2 regions of the Pseudoalteromonas sp. D15MCD-2 genome follow, and region 1 is predicted to be linked to the other one. Evidence: predicted binding sites of a transcription regulator. Region 1 holds the regulator's gene; the other holds the start of a gene.
What was found. The regulator ArgR, encoded in region 1, controls arginine synthesis, uptake and breakdown. The targets are predictions, from matches to a motif close to ANTGAATANNTATTCANT.

Region 1 (10,598 bases):
TCTATGCAGATGAAGCATGGAATGGGGCATTTTTTAATTACGCTTGGCAAAGTTTTAAAGTGGCTGTTGTGGTGAGCATTGCAACTATCCTATTGAGCTTATTGGTATTGTTTTATCAGCGCATTGCGAAACAAGCTTACCCTTTGATCCCAGGACGTTTAGCAAGTACTGGCTACGCCTTACCTGGTACTGTGTTAGCTATTGCCGTATTACTACCATTAACTCAGCTGGATGATGCGTTAAACAATTGGCTTGAGCCTTTTGGTTTATCACCAGGATTACTTTTGAGCGGCACTTTATTTGCGATGATTTTTGCTTATGTTGTTCGTTTTTATGCGATTGCGAATGGCGCGCTTGAAAGCAGTTTTTTACGTATTAGCCCATCGCTAGATATGGCCAGTCAATCAATGGGCAAAGGGCCCTTACAAACCCTTTGGCGAGTACATTTACCGCTATTAAAACGCGGCATTCTAACAGCTGGCTTGTTAGTGTTTATTGAATGCATGAAAGAGTTACCTGCGGCTTTATTACTCAGACCTTTTAATTTTGAAACCCTGGCAACTCATGTTTTTCAATATGTTAGTGATGAGCAATTGGAGCTTGCGTCAATTTCAGCCTTGTTTATCGTGTTAGTTGGGTTAATCCCTTTGTATTTCGTTAATCGTTCGATGGAGCAAAATCACTCATGAGTCATTTGATAATTAAAGACTTAGCTTATCAGTACAATGCGACTCAGGTGTTGAGTGAACTAAACCTCAATGTTGAACAAGATGAAATCGTCTGTTTGCTTGGCGCAAGTGGCTGCGGCAAAACTACTACCTTAAAGGCAATTGCCGGGATTTTACAGCCTGAGCAAGGCTATATGAGTATTGATTCAAAAGTGGTTAACGATAGTGGGCTGTTTGTTGCACCGGAAAGACGTAATATTGGCATGATGTTCCAAGACTATGCGTTGTTTCCTCATTTAACGGTAAGCGACAACATTGCGTTTGGCCTAAGCAATATGAGTAAAGCGCAAAAGCGCGAGCGTGTAGATGAAATGCTTAGCCTTGTTAAACTCGATGGTTGTGCACAGCGATATCCGCATCAGCTTTCTGGTGGACAGCAGCAACGAGTGGCAATAGCCCGTGCACTTGCTTACAAACCAAGTTTATTACTACTTGATGAGCCATTTTCGAATATTGATACACAAGTGCGTTTTGAGCTTATTGCCGATATACGTCGCATTATTAAAGATCAGCAGGTTTCTGCGGTATTTGTTACTCACTCGAAGGAAGAAGCTTTCGCGTTTGCCGACACGCTTGCGGTTATGCATGGTGGAAAAATCGCCCAACAAGGCTCTCCTGAGCAGTTATTTAGCCAACCTAACTCAAAGGTGGTTGCAGAGTTTCTTGGTACGGGCATATACTTAACGGCAAAAGTATTAACGCCAACTGAATATGAGACGGCGTTTGGTGTGGTTCACTCTTTGACGGCGAACAATGCAGATTGTCAGCAAGGCCAAGTGTATATAAGGCCGCATCATATTCAGTTGTGTGAAGCTGCGCACAGTGACGCAAACAGTTTAACTATCTTGCACAGGCGCTTTATCGGTACGCGTTATGTTTATCGTATCAATATTGCAGGGCAAGAGTGTGAAGTTGCTGCAGAGCAAGACCGCGTGTTAGCTGTTGAGCAGCCTGTAAAAATAAAAATAATGCCGCACACAGTCAATTTTTTTCATGATTAGTAATAAATAACAATCTTGAATCCTTGGCTTTGTGCAAATAACGAGAAGCTAAGGATTCACTATGGCGCAAGCGCAATCTGGGATTTGTGCTGAAGCAAACTTACATGGTTTGCACCTGTTTTTTAATGTTTACGATGGCCATGATGAGTCATTACGTAAAAAACTAAAACGCGTTAGCGTCATTCAAGATGAGTTTGCTGATCAGTTCTCAGAAGCCATGCTATCGTGTGTGGTTGCCCTTGGCGCTCAGTATTGGCCGCATATTCTGCCCGAGTTTATCCCTAGCCAATTGCAAAGCTTTCCGAATGTGACTCATAGTGAGCATGTGATTAGTGCGCAGCCATTTGACTTGTTTGTGCAAATTCGTTCAGACCGTGAAGATGTAAACCATCTATTTGCTCTGCAAATTCTAAAATTATTAACACCGGATGTTGAGCTGGTGGAGCAGGTCCGTAATTTTCGGTTTTTAGATGGACGTGATTTTAACGGCTTCATTTATGCAGGCGATACACCCCATGGCCGTCAAAAACGTAGTACAGCACTTATCGATAAACCGGGTCATTTTGAAGACCAAGGCAGTTATATTCATGTTCAGCGCTTTGTGCATGATTTGAGTGTCTGGCAGCATTTATCGTTGTCTGAGCAAGAGCAAATCATGGGGCGCACGCGTCTAGATAATACCTTGATTGTGCCTGCTGTAGAAACCAGTCATGCGGTTCGTAGTGAATTAAAAGATGAGCATGGCCAGCCACTTTTGCTAAACCAAAGCATGCCATTTGGTGATGTGCATAAGCAGGGAATTTTAATGGTTTCGTGTGCTGCGCAAGGGGATGCGTTTGAGCAGGTATTAAAGAGTCGCTTGGGGCAGGGCGATTGCTATGATCATTGGCTCGATTTTACTCAAGCCGATATGGGATCTGCGTTTTTCGCCCCGTCTGTAAACTTCTTAAAGCAACTTTAAACGGTATCGAATAAAGTGCGTACGCGATCAAGCGTTACATCGATTTCAGAAATCTTCGCAGGGGCGATAAAAATAGTGTCGTCGCCTGCAATGGTACCTAGTACGCCATCTGCTTTACCGAGTGAATCAAGTAAACGAGCAATTAATTGTGCTGCGCCTGGACTGGTGCGAATAATAATCATCATTTCGTTATGCATAATATCAATAACAAGCTGACGCAGTGGGCTTTTCGCTGTTGGCACACCCATTTCAGCCGGTAAACAATAGACCATTTCTTGTTTTGCATTACGAGTACGTACTGCACCGAACTTGCTTAACATGCGAGAGACTTTACTTTGACTAATATTATCAAAGCCTTGCTCTTTTAATGCTTCGACAATCTCACCTTGTGAGCCGAAGTTTTCTTCTTTTAATAGCGCTTTAAACGCTTTGATCAGTGCTTCTTGTTTGTCTTGTGGTTGCATGTTGCCGTTTCTTTATTCATAAAATGTAAGGTAATTCTACACAACTCTGCATATTTATGCAGTATTAGTTTACAAAGTCGTCCAAAATGCTGTGTCTTTACAGCCAAGTTTACAACTATGGTCGAAATTATACGCGAAATAAGCAGGATAAATTTGTTTTTAGTCGCTAATTTCATTATCTTTAGGGCCACAAATATTTCCTACCTCAAATTACGGAGAATTCCAATGAAAGTTGCTGTTTTAGGCGCAGCTGGCGGTATCGGCCAAGCATTGTCTTTATTATTAAAAACAAGTTTACCTGCAGGTTCTGAATTATCGTTATACGATGTTGCCCCTGTTGTTCCTGGTGTAGCGGTTGATCTTTCTCACATCCCAACAGACGTTAAAGTTGAAGGCTTTGGTGCTGACAGCCTAGACGCAGCATTAGCTGGTTGTGATATCGTTCTTATCCCAGCGGGTATGCCACGTAAGCCAGGCATGGACCGTGCGGACCTTTTCAACGTAAACGCAGGTATCATCAAAACATTAGCTGAAGGCATCGTTAAAAACTGTCCTAAAGCGTTAGTAGGTATCATCACTAACCCAGTAAACGGCACTGTGCCAATCGTTGCTGAAGTATTCAAAAAAGCGGGTACTTACGATGCTAACCGTGTATTCGGTATCACAACGCTTGACGTGATCCGTTCAGAAGCATTTGTTGCTGAACTTAAAGGTTTAAGCGCAACTGATGTTAAAGTTCCAGTGATCGGCGGTCACTCAGGTACTACAATTCTTCCTCTTCTATCTCAAGTTGAAGGTGTTACTTTCACTGACGAAGAAGTTGCAGCATTAACTCCACGTATCCAAAACGCTGGTACTGAAGTTGTTAACGCTAAAGCGGGTGGCGGTTCAGCGACTCTTTCAATGGGTGCTGCTGCAGCACGCTTCTGTATGTCTTTAGTTAAAGGCTTACAAGGTGAAGAAGTAGTTGATTACGCATACGTTGCAGTTGAAAACGGTGACGCAGCATACTTCGCACACCCAGTTCGTCTAGGTAAAAACGGCGTTGAAGAAATCCTTTCTTACGGTGAGTTAAGTGCATTCGAAGAGCAAGCTAAAAACGACATGCTAGCTACACTTAACAAAGACATCCAAGAAGGTGTTGATTTCATCAACGGTTAATTCCGACAGATGATAGGCGATTTTTTAAATCGCCGAAAACAAAAAAGCCTGCAAATGCAGGCTTTTTTAATGGCTCGAATAAATAGCGTTTAGTGATCGCGGGCAACGGCGATACGGGCCAAACTCTCTAAGGCTTGTTTGTACGGTGTATCTGGTAAGAACGCAATACAAGCAATTGCTTTGTCAGCTTCTTGCTCAGCTTTTTGCATTGCAAACTCAAGGGCCTTAGTGTCAGCTAATGCCGCTAGAATGCTCTCTAAGTGCTCCATACCATTACCAAGTTCAATTGCTTCGCGTACTAGCTTAACTTGCTCTGGTGTGCCTTTTTGCATTGCGTAGATAAGCGGTAGGGTAGGTTTACCTTCAGCTAAATCATCGCCAATGTTTTTACCAAGTTGCTCGGCATCAGCATTGTAATCTAGAACATCATCCACTAATTGGAATGCAGTGCCAAGATGCATACCGTATAAGTTTAATGCTTCAAGGGTTTGTTCGTCTTGCTCGGTAATAATTGCAGCAAGGCCGGTTGCAGCTTCGAACAATTTTGCCGTTTTGCTGTAAATAACCTGCATATAGCTTTGTTCTGTCGTGTCAGGGTCATTACAATTCATTAGCTGTAATACTTCACCTTCAGCGATGACATTGGTTGCATCAGCTAAAATTTGCATGATTGGCATTTTACCTAGGCCAACCATAAGCTGAAATGAACGTGTATAGATAAAGTCACCCACCAAAACGCTCGCTGCATTACCAAACTCTGCGTTGGCTGTAGGCGTACCACGGCGCAAATGTGACTCGTCGACAACGTCGTCATGCAATAAAGTTGCGGTATGAATAAATTCGATGATAGTGGCAAGCGTAATATGGTCTTTGCCCTCATAACCAAGTGCTTTTGCCGCTAAAATGGCCAACATAGGACGAACGCGTTTACCGCCACTGTTTACTATGTATAAACCGAGTTGGTTAACCAATGCGACATCTGAGCGCATTTGGGCATGTATAAGTTGATTGACGTCATCCATTTCATTTTCGATTAACGTCTGGATAGCTTTTATATCCATTGATCTCCGAGCCAATATTTATGGGTATACGGGGCTGATTGTACAACAAAAAAAGCGCTTGCTCGATATTTTGTGATGATTCAGTAAAAAAACACTGTAAAGTTTTTTATTTGAGATCAATTTAGCCAAGATAAATTTATAGTCTTGATTAATAAGTGATCAGCTTTTTGAATTTTCAAGGTGCGTATTATTAGCGTAATTTAATTGTCATGAGATCGTAAAAACCGCTTGGCATGTGGTGTTTTTAGGATAGAATAGGGGAAAATATTGAATTGCTCTCAATGCAGCTATTTTTTATTCATTTTATCGAAAAAGAGGCTTGCTAGTTTTTGCACATTAGCGTAAACTTCGCGCCCTATTGAAGAATATTTTAGTTGCGTCGATTTGAGGGCGCACAGACGGAGTTAATTATGTACGCGGTTTTCCAAAGTGGTGGTAAACAGCACCGTGTGACTGAAGGTCAAACAATTCGTCTTGAGAAATTAGACGTTGAAACTGGTGCAGCAGTTGAATTTGATTCAGTACTTTTAGTTGCTGATGGTGAGAAAATCGAGATCGGTGTACCGTTCGTAAACGGTGGTAAAGTAACAGCTGAGGTTGTTTCACACGGTCGCGGTGAGAAAGTTAAGATTGTTAAATTTAGACGTCGTAAGCATTCTCGTAAGCAAATGGGCCATCGTCAATGGTTCACTGAAGTTAAAATCACTGGCATTAGCGCTTAATTAGAGGTACTGAGAAATGGCACATAAAAAAGCAGCTGGTAGTACTCGTAACGGTCGCGATTCAGAAAGCAAACGCCTAGGTGTTAAGCGTTTTGGTGGCGAATCAGTTCTAGCGGGTAGCATCATTGTTCGTCAACGTGGTACTCGTTTCCACGCTGGCGCAAACGTAGGTATCGGTAAAGACCACACTATCTTCGCAAAAGCAGATGGTAAAGTTCAATTCGAACAGAAAGGTCCTTTAAACCGTAAATACGTAAATATCGTAGCTGAGTAATCATCTCGATATTTGAAAAACCCCGCCTTTGCGGGGTTTTTTGTTTTAAGGCTCATAAATATATACCTAAGCGCCTTGGCATTGGGTGCTGAATAAGGCACTTAGGTATATAATAGAGTTATTAACAAGCCAATCTTAAAGTGAGTAATCATGAAGTTTGTAGATGAAGTAGAAATTCGTTGTGACGCGGGTGATGGCGGCAGCGGTGTCGTATCTTTCCGACGTGAAAAATATGTACCAGATGGCGGTCCTGATGGCGGCGACGGCGGCGATGGCGGCAGCGTTTATCTACAAGCCGATGAAAACTTAAATACGTTAATTGATTACCAATTTGAGCGTTTTCATAAAGCAGAGCGCGGCACAAATGGCCAAAGCCGCAACATGACTGGTAAAAAAGGCGCTGATTTAACGCTTAAGGTGCCTGTTGGTACACGTATCATTGATGTTGATACTGAAGAGTCATTAGGTGATTTGACCCAGCATGGTCAAAAGGTTGTTGTTGCAAAAGGTGGTTTCCATGGCTTGGGGAACGCACGTTTTAAATCAAGTACAAACCGTGCGCCACGTCAAAAAACACTAGGTACACCTGGTGAAGTTCGCAGCTTACGCTTAGAGCTAATGCTACTTGCTGATGTTGGCTTACTTGGTTTACCAAATGCTGGTAAATCAACGTTTATCCGCAGTGTTTCTGCAGCTAAACCAAAAGTGGCAGATTACCCGTTTACGACGCTTATTCCTAATCTTGGTGTAGTACGCCCAGATGCGAATAAGTCATTTGTAATTGCTGATATTCCAGGTCTAATCGAAGGGGCTTCAGATGGTGCAGGCCTTGGTATTCGCTTCTTAAAGCACTTAGAGCGTTGTCGTGTATTACTGCATATCATTGATGTTATGCCTGTTGATGGCACAAATCCGGTTGATAATGCCTTTGCGATTATTAATGAGCTACACCAATATAGTCCTAAGCTTGCTGAAAAGCCGCGCTGGTTAGTATTTAACAAAATTGACCTATTACCAGAAGATGAAGCTGAAGCGCTGTGTAATGAAATTGCCGAAGAGCTAGGTGAAGAGGTTAATGTTTACCGTATCTCTGCTGCAAATAAGCAAAATACCCAAGCACTATGTCATGATATCATGGCGCTACTTGATAGTATGCCGAAAGAGAAATTCGCTGAAGAAGAGAAAGAAGAAGTTGAGTTTAAGTGGGATACTTATCATCAGAAAGCAACATCTCAAGACGATGATGATTGGGATGACGACTGGGATGATGATGACTACGATGTAGAAGTTATCTACCAGCGATAAAATTTTAAAACTGAAAAGGAGCCATGCGCTCCTTTTTTATTAATAAGAAAAAAGTATTAAGGTTTAGTGTGAAAATTTCAATGATTGCTGCTATGGCAAATAACCGAGTAATTGGCCAAGACAACCAAATGCCATGGCATTTACCCGCCGATCTGCAACACTTTAAAAAAGTAACCATGGCAAAGCCTGTGATCATGGGCCGTAAAACATTTGAATCAATAGGTCGGCCTTTACCAGGTCGTCAAAATATTATTATCACGCGTAATGCTGATTACACAGCTGAAGGTATTGAGGTGGTTACTTCACCAGAGGCTGCGCTGGAATTGGTTGCTGATGTTGAAGAAGTAATGATTATAGGTGGCGGAAATATATACGAACAATTTCTATCTCAAGCAGATCGTCTATACTTAACATTCATCGACCTTGAAGTGGCCGGTGATACGCAGTTTCCAGATTACGAAAGTGTTGCTAATTGGACAGTTGCCGAGCAAGAAAAGCATCAGCCTGATAACAAAAACCCTTACTCGTATACTTTTGTAACCCTGTATAAAAACTCGTAACATTATTGCGGTAAAATTAATTAGTTGGTACAATATTACACAATCTTGGTAAGAAGAAAGTATTACATAAGGGCAAAATATGATGAAGTTACCAAATATGTTACTTGCAGCGGCTGTTGTTTCAGCGTCAGTTGCGTATACAGCACCAGCAAAAGCTGATGATCAATTAGCGGTTTCTATCTGTGAGTACATCGCAGCTGATGATAAAAACCGTTTACGTAGTAAGCTTAAAAGCTCACGTGTGAAAATTCGTAACATCTTTGATGCTGTAAAATGTAACGGCAACAATATGCTTCGTCATGCAATTGAAAGCGGCGCTGCGGATGCTGGTGAATACATCGTTAAGAACTTATCTAAAAGCTCTTTAGCAGACGGTGCAGACATCGCATGGGCAGAATCAAACGGCCACGGTGGTTCTCCACTAATCGCTGTTATTAAAGACCGCGCAGGCCTTTAATTGAAACGCCAATAGAATTTAAGAAACCGCACTCGTTGCGGTTTTTTTGTGCCTGAATAACACCTTATAAAGTGAATACATACAAAAAACCGTGTTTGTTTTCACAAACACGGCTTCTATCTTTGTTAACTCGTAACTCGTTTACAGCTTCTTAAACTTTAAACGCGTCTACCGATAAACGTAGTTCTTCGGCTAACTTAGCAACTTCTGAACTTGAAATATTGGTTTGGTTTGCGCCCTCAGCTGTTTGCTCTGCAATTGCCACAATTGACTCTAAGCGTTCACTAATTTCTTGCGATACTTGTTGCTGTTCGTGAGCGGCTGTCGAGATCTCTTCACTTACATTATGCGCTTGTGCAACGGCTGCTGTGATTGAGTCAAGGGCTGTGTTGGCAAGGTCTGATTGCTCAACACAAGACTCAGCCTGTTGCTTACCTTTCGACATTGCCGATACAGCAGCCTCTGCACCAACCTGAAGCGATTCAATCATAGCTTGGATCTCTTGCGTCGATTCTTGAGTCTTACTCGCTAGAGAGCGTACTTCGTCAGCTACAACAGCGAAGCCTCGACCTTGTTCACCGGCACGGGCTGCTTCAATTGCAGCATTCAGTGCAAGTAGGTTAGTTTGCTCTGCAATGCCACGAATAACATCTAAGATGCCACCAATTGATGCGCTATCTTTGTGTAGCTTATTGATAACTTGTGATGCATCATCAACTTCACGAGCAAGTTGTTCAATAGTCGCTTTGTTTTGCGAAGAAATACCTTTAACACGGTCAGCTTCTTTATCTGCGTTCTTGATTTCACTAAGTGCCTGTTGAGCACTGCTGCTTACCGCTTGTGATGTGCTGCTCATTTCCGTGGTTGCTGTAGCAGCTTGTTCTACTTGCGCTTGTTGATTACGAATAGCTTGGCTTGATTCTTCAGTGATTGCTGAAGTTTCTTCAGATGCAGCTGCAAGCTGTGTAGAGCGAGAGATAATGCCTTGAATAAGCGTACGTAAACTTTCGATTAGCGTATTACAACTACGTGATAGCTCACCAAACTCGTCTTTAGCAGAGTCGTCTAGGCGTTGAGTCATATCGCCGCTAGCAACAATATCAAGAATACGGTTTACTTCAGAAAGTGGTTTAGTAATACGGCTAACAGTAATTGCTGCAACAGCAATTGCAATTAAAGTGGCGATAACCATGGCAATCCAAGTCCAGATGGTTGCTGTAGATACGTTACCACTTACATCTTGCTGTAAGTCAAAAGCAAGTACAGTTGCTTGGTCAACAAGCTCTTTAAGTTGTTTTAGGGCTTCAGTCGTTGATTTCTCTGCATTTGCAAGTTCAGCTTGAGTTTGTGCAATTGCATCAATTAAACGCTTTTTATTTGCTGATAGGCTGTTGTTGCCACGTACGTTATTTACAAGGTTTTCAACATAACTGTTTAGGTCATTATATAAATCAGCATTACTTTCAATGATAGCTGGGCGAATAAGGCCAAGGCTGCGCTCAACTTCTTCTAAGTAATAAACTTGTTCGTTTTTCACGATATCTAACGTGTTAAGAGTTTTAACCGTTAGCATATCGGTACTGTTAGTCACTACCGACTGGAAGTTGTTTTCCATGTTGTTAGCAGCTTGGTAGGCACGTGAATGGTTCTCTTCAAGACCATCAATATCAATGATGTCAAGCACAACAGAGTTAGCATCTTCTGCGCTGATCTCAATATCTTCAAGCTGGGTGCGCAGCGTATTGTTAAGTTCAAGTTGAGTTTGTTTATCCTTAAAAAGGTTATCGACAGACTTGGCAAAGCGCTTATAAGTTTGCTCAACTTCTTGACTGCTTTGTTTTAATTTAGGGTCGTTACTCACTATTTGTTGTAGGTCTTGATAAGAGCTATCGTAACGCTTTTTC
Region 2 (10,598 bases), 1.3 Mb from region 1:
TATACCCTGTTTGATGCATCAGCTAACTACCAACTTGACTTAGGTCCTGTTGATACACAGCTTTACATCAATGTTGACAACTTAACCGATGAACTTGGTTTCGTACACAGCTCATTCATTAAAGAAAAAGCACCACTACCTGGTCGTAACTTCAGCTTGGGTATTCGCGGTTATTTCTAATCGCTTTTAATAGTTATAAAAAAACCCTTTCACTTTTAAAGTGAAAGGGTTTTTTATTAAGCATAGAAACTAAGTAAAATTAGCTATTAGCCCTTTTGTTCAATCTTTGCCCATGAATCACGAAGACCCACAGTTTGATTGAATACTAAGGTTTCTGCTTTGCTATCACGACAGAAGTAACCTGTACGCTCAAACTGGAAGCCCTGCTCTGCTTGTGCATTTGCAAGTGATGGCTCAACTTTCGCATTTTCAAGAACCACAAGTGATTCAGGGTTTAGTGTTGCGTTAAAGTCTTCTGCTGCCGCTGGGTTTGGTACGTTAAATAAACGGTCGTATAAACGAACTTCAGCTGTGATAGATTCACTCGCTGATACCCAATGGATAACACCTTTAACTTTACGGCCATCACTTGGGTTTTTACCCAGAGTTTCAGGATCATAAGAGCAGAAGATAGTCGTAATTTCGCCGTTTTCGTCTTTTTCAACGCGCTCAGCTTTAATTACATAAGCACCACGTAAACGTACTTCTTTATCAAGAACTAAACGCTTAAACTTATTGTTTGCTTCTTCACGGAAGTCTTCACGCTCGATATAAAGTTCGCGAGTGAAAGGTACGTCACGGCGACCCATCTCTTCTTTATTCGGGTGATTAGCTACAGATAACGTTTCTACTTTATCTGCGTCATAGTTTTCGATAACAATCTTCACAGGATCAAGAACAGCCATTGCACGAGGTGCATGCTCATTTAGGTCTTCACGGATACAGGCTTCTAGCATACCCATTTCAACCATGTTCTCTTGTTTAGTGATACCGATACGAGAACAGAACTCACGTACTGATGCAGGTGTATAACCACGACGACGTAAACCAGCAATCGTTGGCATACGTGGGTCGTCCCAGCCTTCAACATGACCATTTACCACTAAGTCGTTTAATTTACGCTTAGACATAATGGTGTACTCAAGATTTAATCGTGAGAACTCGATTTGTTGCGGATGACACTCAAGGCTGATGTTATCTAATACCCAATCGTATAAGCGACGGTTATCTTGGAACTCAAGCGTACATAATGAATGTGTAATACCTTCTAGCGCATCTGAAATACAGTGCGTGAAGTCGTACATTGGGTAAATGCACCACTTGTCACCAGTTTGGTGGTGATGAGCAAAACGTACACGGTAAATAATCGGATCACGCAGTACCATGAATGAGCTTGCCATATCAATTTTAGCACGCAGTACACACTCACCTTCTTTGAATTCGCCATTACGCATTTTTTCGAATAACGCTAGGTTTTCTTCAACTGGCGTATCACGGTATGGGCTGTTTTTACCTGGCTCTTTTAAAGTACCACGGTATTCACGGGCTTGATCTGGCGATAAGAAACACACATATGCTAGGCCTTTTTCGATAAGCTCAACAGCATAGCCATATAACGCATCGAAATAGTTAGATGAATATTTAATTTCACCATCCCACTGGAAACCTAACCATTGCACATCTTCTTTAATCGAGTTTACGTAGTTGATGTCTTCTTTTTCTGGATTCGTATCATCAAAACGTAAGTTACAAAGACCTTGATAATCTTGGGCGATACCAAAATTTAAACAAATAGACTTTGCATGACCAATGTGTAAAAAACCGTTTGGTTCTGGTGGAAAACGCGTGTGTGTAGTCGCATGCTTACCGCTTGCTAGATCTTCGTCGATACGCGTTCTAATAAAGTTACTTGGGCGATTCTCAATTTCCGCCATAGGAGCATAATCCTCTGAATATTGCATGGTGACAAAACTAATGCATTATTACAAAAACAAACCCTAACATACAGTGGTTGCATCATGTTTATTGAAGATATTACGTCGAATGTTGAATACATAGTTCACAGACTCGACAAAATCGGTAAAAAAATTGTTCTAACGCAATAAAATGATCATTGACTAGCGATATAGTGCCGTCAGTTTCACTACCAATAAGGAAAAAAGATGGCTTCGCTCAATCAACATCGAGTCTATATTCCAAGCTCAGCACGTGCAAACCAGTATGTGTTAGTTGAATTTAAACCTACTGATGAGTTTTTTGCCCAGTTCACCAATGTGAGCTGTGCTTATAAGCGTCTTGCAAGGGAGTTATTTGCACTATGTGATGAGTATGAATTACATAATGTACACCTAATCGCCAACGATAAACTGCCAGTGGTTCGTTACCATGATGAGGCATATAGCTTAGAAACCGCTAAGCAAATTTTGTTTTTCTATAACCCACAATACCATGAAGCACATAATGTATTTGCTGATGGTGAGCAAAAATGCAAAAAAATTCGTTTATTATTCTTAGCGACCGGTGAAGATATTCGCGCTCATGCGGCTAGTTTTCATCATAATGTGCAAAGAGTGATCAACTCACTACAAGAAAAACTACTAAGCGGCCAACCACCTCTTAAAATTCGTGACCACCAACATCTCACTTATGATTTATTTGCTAAAGCAAAAGGTCACAAAGAAAGCTATGGCTATAAATTACGTAGCTTATATCCACGTTACCAGTCTCGCCAATGTCATTTACCAAATGAACACAGTGAAATGACATACGCTGGGTTTTCGATTCCAGTAACTCGCGCCATTAAAACGCAATTTCAGCATATGTTGAATGAAGAGAATTATACGCAGTTTTATCAATATATCTTTGATGCGTTCAAACGAGCATGTGATAAACGCGGATTAACACTCGGCGCTTTCATCGCTAACGGTACTCGCCCTATTGTTCGTAATAGCAATATTGATAACGCACAAAGTAACAGCGAACTGCAAAAACTAACCTTTGATTGCAGCTCTGAGCAGGTGCAATTACAACAGTATTGGGATGCAGATCAACTTGTAGATTCACTACATTTTGTGATTGCCGCAGCCGATAAAGACAAGCATGACATTGGTTATGGTAAGTTTATGAATCAAGTGCAAAGTGCGATAAATGAAGTTACTGACGAGCTGGCATTTAATCCAACTCGCCAAGATTTACGCGTGCGTTTTTATCAGCACATTAACTATCAATATTAAGAGTATAACCAAGCCCCCTCAAGATGCTGAAACTCGCACCGTGAGGATGTTTGGGTATATAAGAGGTGACGCATGCGTCACCTCTTATTTCCTAGCTTAGTTAAATCTAGACGCAATACTTTAGAGCGGCGTTCATGGTTATAAAGCGCTTTTTTCTTCGCAGGTAGTTCATCAACTGTCACTATTTCAAAACTTTGCTCTAAAAACCAGTGAATGCTGCGTGTGGTGAGAGCAAATAAATGCGAATAACCCGCACGTTTAGCCTTATTAATAATAAACCTCAGTAGATAACTGCCGCGATCAGCATCTCGGTACTGAGGGTGAACAGCCAAACTTGCAAACTCCCCCACTTGTTCGTCGGCAAACGGATACAAAGCAGCACAGGCTATAATAAGACCATCGCGCTCAATAACCGTAAATTGTTCAATTTCAATTTCTAGCTGTTCACGAGAGCGGCGCACCAAATAGCCTTGCTGTTCAAGGGGTCTAATAAGGTTAATGATTCCGGTAATATCAGCAATACTAGCACTTCGTAATTGCTCAGAGCTTTGCGGAGCGATTTGTGTACCAATACCATCTAAAGAGAACAGCTCTTGTAATAGTGCACCATCTTCTTTGTAACTAACAAGATGGCAACGATGTACGCCACCTCGACATGCATCAATTGCAGCTTGTAAGAATACGGTTGCGCTTACACATGAATCTGGTTGCTTACGATAGTTTACTAGTAGCTGCTCAGCTTCATTTGGCATTAGCTCTGCAATCGCCTCACCATTTTCATCCAAAATACCGGCTTCTTTACAAAAGCCAAGCATTTTATCGGCGCGTAATTTGAGAGCTACTTGCGTAGCGATTTCTTCAGCAGTTAAGTTAAAGCTTTCACCTGTGAAAGACGCCGCTATTGGCCCAAGCAGAACAATTCCGTTGTTATCTAACTGGTGGCGAATACCCGCAACATCGATACGTCTCACTCTACCTGAATGATGATAGTCAACACCTTCATCAACACCTAAAGGCTGAGCAATAACAAAGTTGCCACTCACCACATTTAAAAATGAGCCAGACATAGGTGTACTACTTAAAGACGTAGATAAACGCGCGGTTATATCGAACTGCATTGCACCCGCAACCTTTTTAATCACATCAAATGTTGCGTTATCAGTTACCCGTATCTCATTATGAAACTGACTAGTTATGCCAACTTGTTCAAGCGCTGCGTTAAACTGTGGGCGAGCACCAAACACTAAAACAATCTTAATACCAAGACTAGTTAATAGCGCGACATCGTTGATGATGCTACGACAACCAGACTGATCGATCGCCTCTCCGCCAAGCATAACAACGAATGTTTTACCGCGGTGAGCATTAACGTATGGGGTTGACTGGCGAAATCCATCTACCAATTCTGTGGTACGCACGTAATATTTACCTTATTAAAGTCGAATGTTTTAATAAAAACAGATATACAAGCCACAAGTGTAGAGAATTTATATTCACAAATAAAGCATTATTATTCTTAATTTATGATTGGAATTTTCTTGCCGGGTAGAAGGATGTGATAGATACAAAAAAGGCCCGCATAAGCGAGCCTTTTTTAAGAGATTAGAACTGATTACCAGCCTGTTTTCTCTTTAAGTGCATTACCGATATCAGCTAATGAACGTACAGTTTTTACGCCAGCAGCTTCTAATGCAGCAAATTTCTCATCAGCAGTACCTTTACCGCCTGCGATGATTGCACCAGCGTGACCCATACGCTTACCTGGAGGTGCAGTAACACCCGCAATGTAAGAAACAACTGGTTTAGTCACGTTGTGCTTGATGTATTCTGCAGCTTCTTCTTCTGCAGTACCACCGATTTCACCGATCATAACGATAGCTTCAGTTTGCTCGTCTTTTTCGAACATTTCTAAAACGTCGATGAAGTTAGTGCCAGGGATTGGGTCACCACCGATACCAACACATGTTGATTGGCCGAAACCAGCGTCAGTAGTTTGCTTAACCGCTTCGTAAGTAAGAGTACCAGAACGTGATACGATACCTACTTTACCAGGCTTGTGGATGTGGCCAGGCATGATACCGATCTTAGTTTCACCCGGAGTGATAACACCTGGGCAGTTAGGACCGATCATACGAACACCAGTTTCATCAAGCTTAACTTTAACGTCAACCATGTCTAGTGTTGGGATACCTTCAGTGATACAAACGATTAGCTCGATGCCAGCATCGATTGCTTCTAAGATTGCATCTTTACAGAAAGGTGCTGGTACGTAGATAACTGATGCAGTTGCGCCAGTTGCTTCAACAGCGTCACGTACTGTGTTGAATACTGGAAGACCAAGGTGCGTCTGACCGCCTTTACCTGGGCTTACACCACCAACCATTTGTGTACCGTACTCAAGCGCTTGCTCAGAGTGGAAAGTACCTTGGCCACCTGTGAAACCTTGACAGATAACTTTTGTATCTTTATTGATTAATACAGACATTATTTGCCCTCCGCAGCAGCAACAACTTTTTCAGCTGCGTCTGTTAGTGATTCAGCAGCGATGATGTTAAGGTCAGAACTAGCTAGTACTTCACGACCAAGTTCAGCGTTAGTACCTTCTAAACGTACTACTACAGGAACGTTAACACCTACTTCTTTAACTGCGCCGATGATACCTTCTGCGATCATGTCACAACGTACGATACCACCAAAGATGTTAACTAAAACAGCTTTAACGTTGTCGTCAGATAAGATGATCTTGAATGCTTCAGATACACGCTCTTTAGTTGCACCGCCACCAACATCTAGGAAGTTAGCTGGCTTGCCACCGTGTAGGTTTACGATGTCCATAGTACCCATTGCTAGGCCTGCACCGTTAACCATACAACCAACGTTACCGTCTAGTGCAACGTAGTTAAGCTCAAAGCTTGCAGCGTGAGCTTCACGCGCATCTTCTTGTGAAGGATCGTGCATTTCACGGATTTTAGGTTGACGGTAAAGCGCGTTACCATCTACACCGATTTTACCGTCTAGACAGTGAAGGTTACCTTCGTCTGTGATTACTAGCGGGTTGATTTCTAATAGAGCGAAATCGAAATCGTTGAACATGTTAGCAAGACCCATGAAGATCTTAACGAACTGTTTCATTTGAGTAGGGTTTAAACCTAGTTTGAAGCCTAACTCACGAGCTTGGTAAGCTTGAGGACCAACTAGTGGATCGATCTCAGCTTTGTGAATTAGTTCTGGAGTTTCTTCTGCAACTTGCTCGATTTCAACACCACCTTCAGTAGATGCCATGAAAACAACTTTACGAGAAGCACGATCTACTACAGCGCCAAGGTATAATTCGTTAGCGATGTCAGTGCAGCTTTCAACAAGAATTTTTGATACTGGCTGACCATTTTCGTCTGTTTGGTAAGTAACTAAGTTTTTACCTAACCAGTTCGCAGCGAACTCTTTAACTTCGTCAGTTGTTTTAACTAGCTTAACACCGCCAGCTTTACCACGGCCACCTGCGTGAACCTGTGTTTTAACAACCCACATATCACCGCCGATTTTCTCAGCAGCTGCTGCAGCTTCTTCAGGTGTATCGCAAGCGAAACCTTGAGAAACTGGTAAACCATATTCGGCAAAAAGTTGTTTTGCCTGATACTCATGCAAATTCATGATGCTTTATCCAATTTTTTATACTAAAAGAGCTGAATATTTATGCAAAATAAACAGCTATCCCAAATTGCGCACTTAGTATAAATCCCAAGGCTCCACATGAAAACCCCAGTTAGACCAAAGGCGCAAAAAAAAAGCTGTGAACGAGGTTCACAGCTTAGTTTTCATACAACCAGATTAAACATCTAGTAGTAAACGAGTCGGATCTTCAAGTAACTCTTTAATTGTTACTAAGAAACCTACTGATTCTTTACCATCGATTTGGCGGTGATCATAAGATAACGCTAAGTACATCATAGGTAAGATTTCAACTTTACCATTTACAGCCATAGGACGCTCTTGGATTTTGTGCATACCTAAGATTGAAGACTGTGGTAAGTTGATGATTGGTGTAGATAGTAATGAACCGAATACACCACCGTTAGTGATAGTGAAGTTACCACCTGTCATGTCATCAATTGATAATTTACCGTCACGACCTTTAAGCGCTAGCTCACGGATACCTTTTTCGATTTCAGCAACTGATAGCTTGTCACAGTCTTTAAGAACTGGAGTAACAAGACCACGTGGTGTAGAAACCGCGATGCTGATGTCGAAGTAGTTGTGATAAACAATATCATCACCGTCGATAGACGCATTTACTTCAGGGAAACGCTTAAGTGCTTCAGTAACTGCTTTCACGTAGAAAGACATGAAGCCTAAACGGATACCGTGACGCTTTTCGAATACTTCTTGGTACTGCTTACGAAGGTCCATGATTGGCTTCATGTTAACTTCGTTGAAAGTCGTTAACATTGCAGTTGAGTTTTTCGCTTCAAGAAGACGATTAGCGATTGTTTTACGTAAACGAGTCATAGGAACACGTTTTTGTGTACGGTCACCCATAGGTGCTGCTGGCGCTGCTGCTTCCGCTTTAGGAGCTGCTGCCGGTGCTTTTAAGAATGTATCAACATCTTCTTTAGTTACACGGCCATTTTTGCCAGTACCTTTGATTTTTGATGCATCAAGGCCTTTCTCAGCGATTAAACGACGAACTGACGGCGTTAATACGTCAGAGCTGTCATTTGATTCGCTTGCTGGTGCTGCTTCAGCTTTAGGAGCTGCTGCTGCCGGTGCTGCACCCGCTTTAACTGTACCAATTACTTGCTCACCAAGTACTGTTTCGCCTTCAGCGTGAATGTGCTCACCCATGATACCGTCTTCTTGAGCAACAACTTCAAGAACAACTTTATCAGTTTCGATGTCAACAAGGTTTTGGTCGCGAGTTACCGCTTCACCTGGTTGAACGTGCCAAGTAGCAATTGTCGCGTCTGCGACTGATTCTGGAAGTACAGGTACTTTAATGTCCACTTCTTTACCTTCTGATGCTGGTGCTGATTGCGCCGCTGGCGCGTCTTCTGATTTAGCTGGTGCAGAGTCGTCACTTGCTGGTGCAGCATCTGCATCACCAAGTAATGCAATTACTTGTTCGCCAAGTACCGTTGCACCTTCTTCTTGTGAAATTTCAGTGATTACACCGTCATTTGGTGCAACAACTTCTAAAACAACTTTATCTGTTTCAATATCTACTAAGTTTTGGTCGCGGCTTACTTTGTCGCCAACACTTACGTGCCAAGTTGCAACTGTAGCATCAGCAACCGACTCAGGAAGTACAGGAACTTTAATTTCTGTGCTCATTGCTTATCCTTTCTTTTCAATAGTAAGCGCATCTGCAATTAGCGCTTGTTGTTCTTTATTATGCACTGACATGTAACCACACGCTGGTGATGCTGATGCTTTACGACCTGCGTAAGTTAATTTAGCACCGGCTGGGATTGCGTCAACAAAGTGGTGTTGAGAACAATACCATGCACCTTGGTTTTGCGGCTCTTCTTGACACCAAACAAAATCTTTAACGTGTTGGTAACGCTGCATGATTGTATCCATCTCAGCGTGTGGGAATGGATATAATTGTTCTACACGAACAATAGCAATGTTATTTAATTCTTGCTTACGACGCTCTTGTAGTAGTTCGTAGTAAACTTTACCGCTACAGAATACAACGCGATCTACTTTATCTGCTGCAATATCATCGATTTCATCGATCATATTGTGGAACACACCTTCAGATAACTCTTCAAGTGAAGATGTTGCCAACGGGTGACGAAGTAGCGACTTAGGCGTCATAACAATCAATGGACGACGAAGTGGACGTACAGATTGACGACGAAGCATTGCATAAACTTGCGCAGGTGTTGAAGGAACACATACTTGCATGTTGTGATCAGCACACAACTGTAAGAAACGCTCTAAACGTGCCGAGCTATGCTCAGGACCTTGACCTTCATAACCATGTGGAAGTAAACATGTAAGACCACATAAACGGCCCCACTTCTGCTCACCTGAACTTAAGAATTGATCAAATACAACTTGTGCACCGTTAGCGAAGTCACCAAATTGTGCTTCCCACATTACAAGTGACGTAGGTTCAGCTGTTGCGTAACCATATTCAAATGCAAGTACTGCTTCTTCAGAAAGAACTGAGTCATATACTTCAAATGCACCTTGCTTTTCGCTGATATTTTGCAGCGGCAAGTATGTTGATGCGTCAGTTTGGTTATGAACAACAGCATGACGGTGGAAGAATGTACCACGGCCTGAATCTTGACCTGTTAAACGGATATCAGTACCCGCATCAACAAGCGTTGCATAAGCAAGTGTTTCAGCCATACCCCAATCAAGTGGTTTTTCACCTGTTGCCATTAGCTTACGGTCGTCGTAGATTTTCTTAACGCGCGACTGTGCTTTGTGGCTTTCTGGGAAGCTTGCTACTTTTTCGCCAAGCTCTTTTAACTTCTCAACCGACACTGTTGCATCGTACTCAACATCCCAATCATGACCAACAAACTTAGCCCAATCAGAAGAGTGCGATGTTTCTAGTTGAATTTCTTCAACAACACAGTTGCCTTTGTCTAAACCGTTACGGTAATCATCAGCAAGTGCTTTAACTTCATTTTCTGAGAATGAACCTTCAGCAACTAATTGATCTGCGTAAATTAGACGAGGTACTGGATGCTTTTTGATTTTTTGGTACATAAGTGGTTGAGTCGCGTTCGGCTCATCCGCTTCGTTATGACCATGACGGCGATAACATACTAAATCAATCACTACATCACGTTTAAACTGGTTTCTGAAATCAAGTGCGATTTGAGTAACAAATGCAACCGCTTCAGGATCGTCAGAGTTAACGTGGAAAATTGGTGCCTGAACCATTTTCGCAATATCAGTACAGTATGGTGTAGAACGTACATCAGACTGTTTAGACGTTGTGAAACCAACTTGGTTATTAACAACGATACGGATACTACCACCACAACTAAATGCATTAGTTTGCGATAAGTTAAATGTTTCTTGTACAACACCTTGACCTGCGATTGCAGAGTCACCGTGAATAGTAATTGGTAATGCTTTAATACCTGACTTATCACCTAGACGGTCTAAACGAGCACGTACCGAACCCATAACCACCGGGTTAACGATTTCTAAGTGAGACGGGTTAAATGCAAGTGCCATGTGCACGTTGCCACCGTTAGTTGCAAAGTCAGATGAATAACCCATGTGATATTTAACATCACCTGAGCCTAATGTGTCTTTGTGTTTACCAGCGAACTCATCGAATAATTCTGATGGGTTTTTACCTAAAACGTTCACTAGTACGTTCAAGCGACCGCGGTG

Region 2: the regulator ArgR is predicted to act here: its motif matches at 4,714-4,731, upstream of argA (amino-acid N-acetyltransferase).

Annotation. Positions count from the first base shown of each region.
Region 1 is NZ_JBCFQE010000001.1:3,017,261-3,027,858, reverse strand. Features, by position in the region: gene AADY36_RS13915 (ABC transporter permease) at 1-689, shown strand, start outside; gene AADY36_RS13910 (ABC transporter ATP-binding protein) at 686-1,729, shown strand; gene AADY36_RS13905 (Dyp-type peroxidase) at 1,791-2,690, shown strand; gene argR (transcriptional regulator ArgR) at 2,687-3,154, opposite strand; gene mdh (malate dehydrogenase) at 3,380-4,315, shown strand; gene ispB (octaprenyl diphosphate synthase) at 4,405-5,376, opposite strand; gene rplU (50S ribosomal protein L21) at 5,787-6,098, shown strand; gene rpmA (50S ribosomal protein L27) at 6,115-6,372, shown strand; gene cgtA (Obg family GTPase CgtA) at 6,523-7,677, shown strand; gene folA (type 3 dihydrofolate reductase) at 7,758-8,237, shown strand; gene AADY36_RS13865 (DUF3718 domain-containing protein) at 8,317-8,694, shown strand; gene AADY36_RS13860 (methyl-accepting chemotaxis protein) at 8,846-10,598, opposite strand, start outside.
Region 2 is NZ_JBCFQE010000001.1:1,750,760-1,761,357, reverse strand. Features, by position in the region: gene AADY36_RS07935 (TonB-dependent receptor) at 1-180, shown strand, start outside; gene glnS (glutamine--tRNA ligase) at 267-1,934, opposite strand; gene AADY36_RS07925 (DUF3083 family protein) at 2,163-3,233, shown strand; gene argA (amino-acid N-acetyltransferase) at 3,311-4,651, opposite strand; gene sucD (succinate--CoA ligase subunit alpha) at 4,846-5,718, opposite strand; gene sucC (ADP-forming succinate--CoA ligase subunit beta) at 5,718-6,884, opposite strand; gene odhB (2-oxoglutarate dehydrogenase complex dihydrolipoyllysine-residue succinyltransferase) at 7,062-8,561, opposite strand; gene AADY36_RS07900 (2-oxoglutarate dehydrogenase E1 component) at 8,565-10,598, opposite strand, start outside.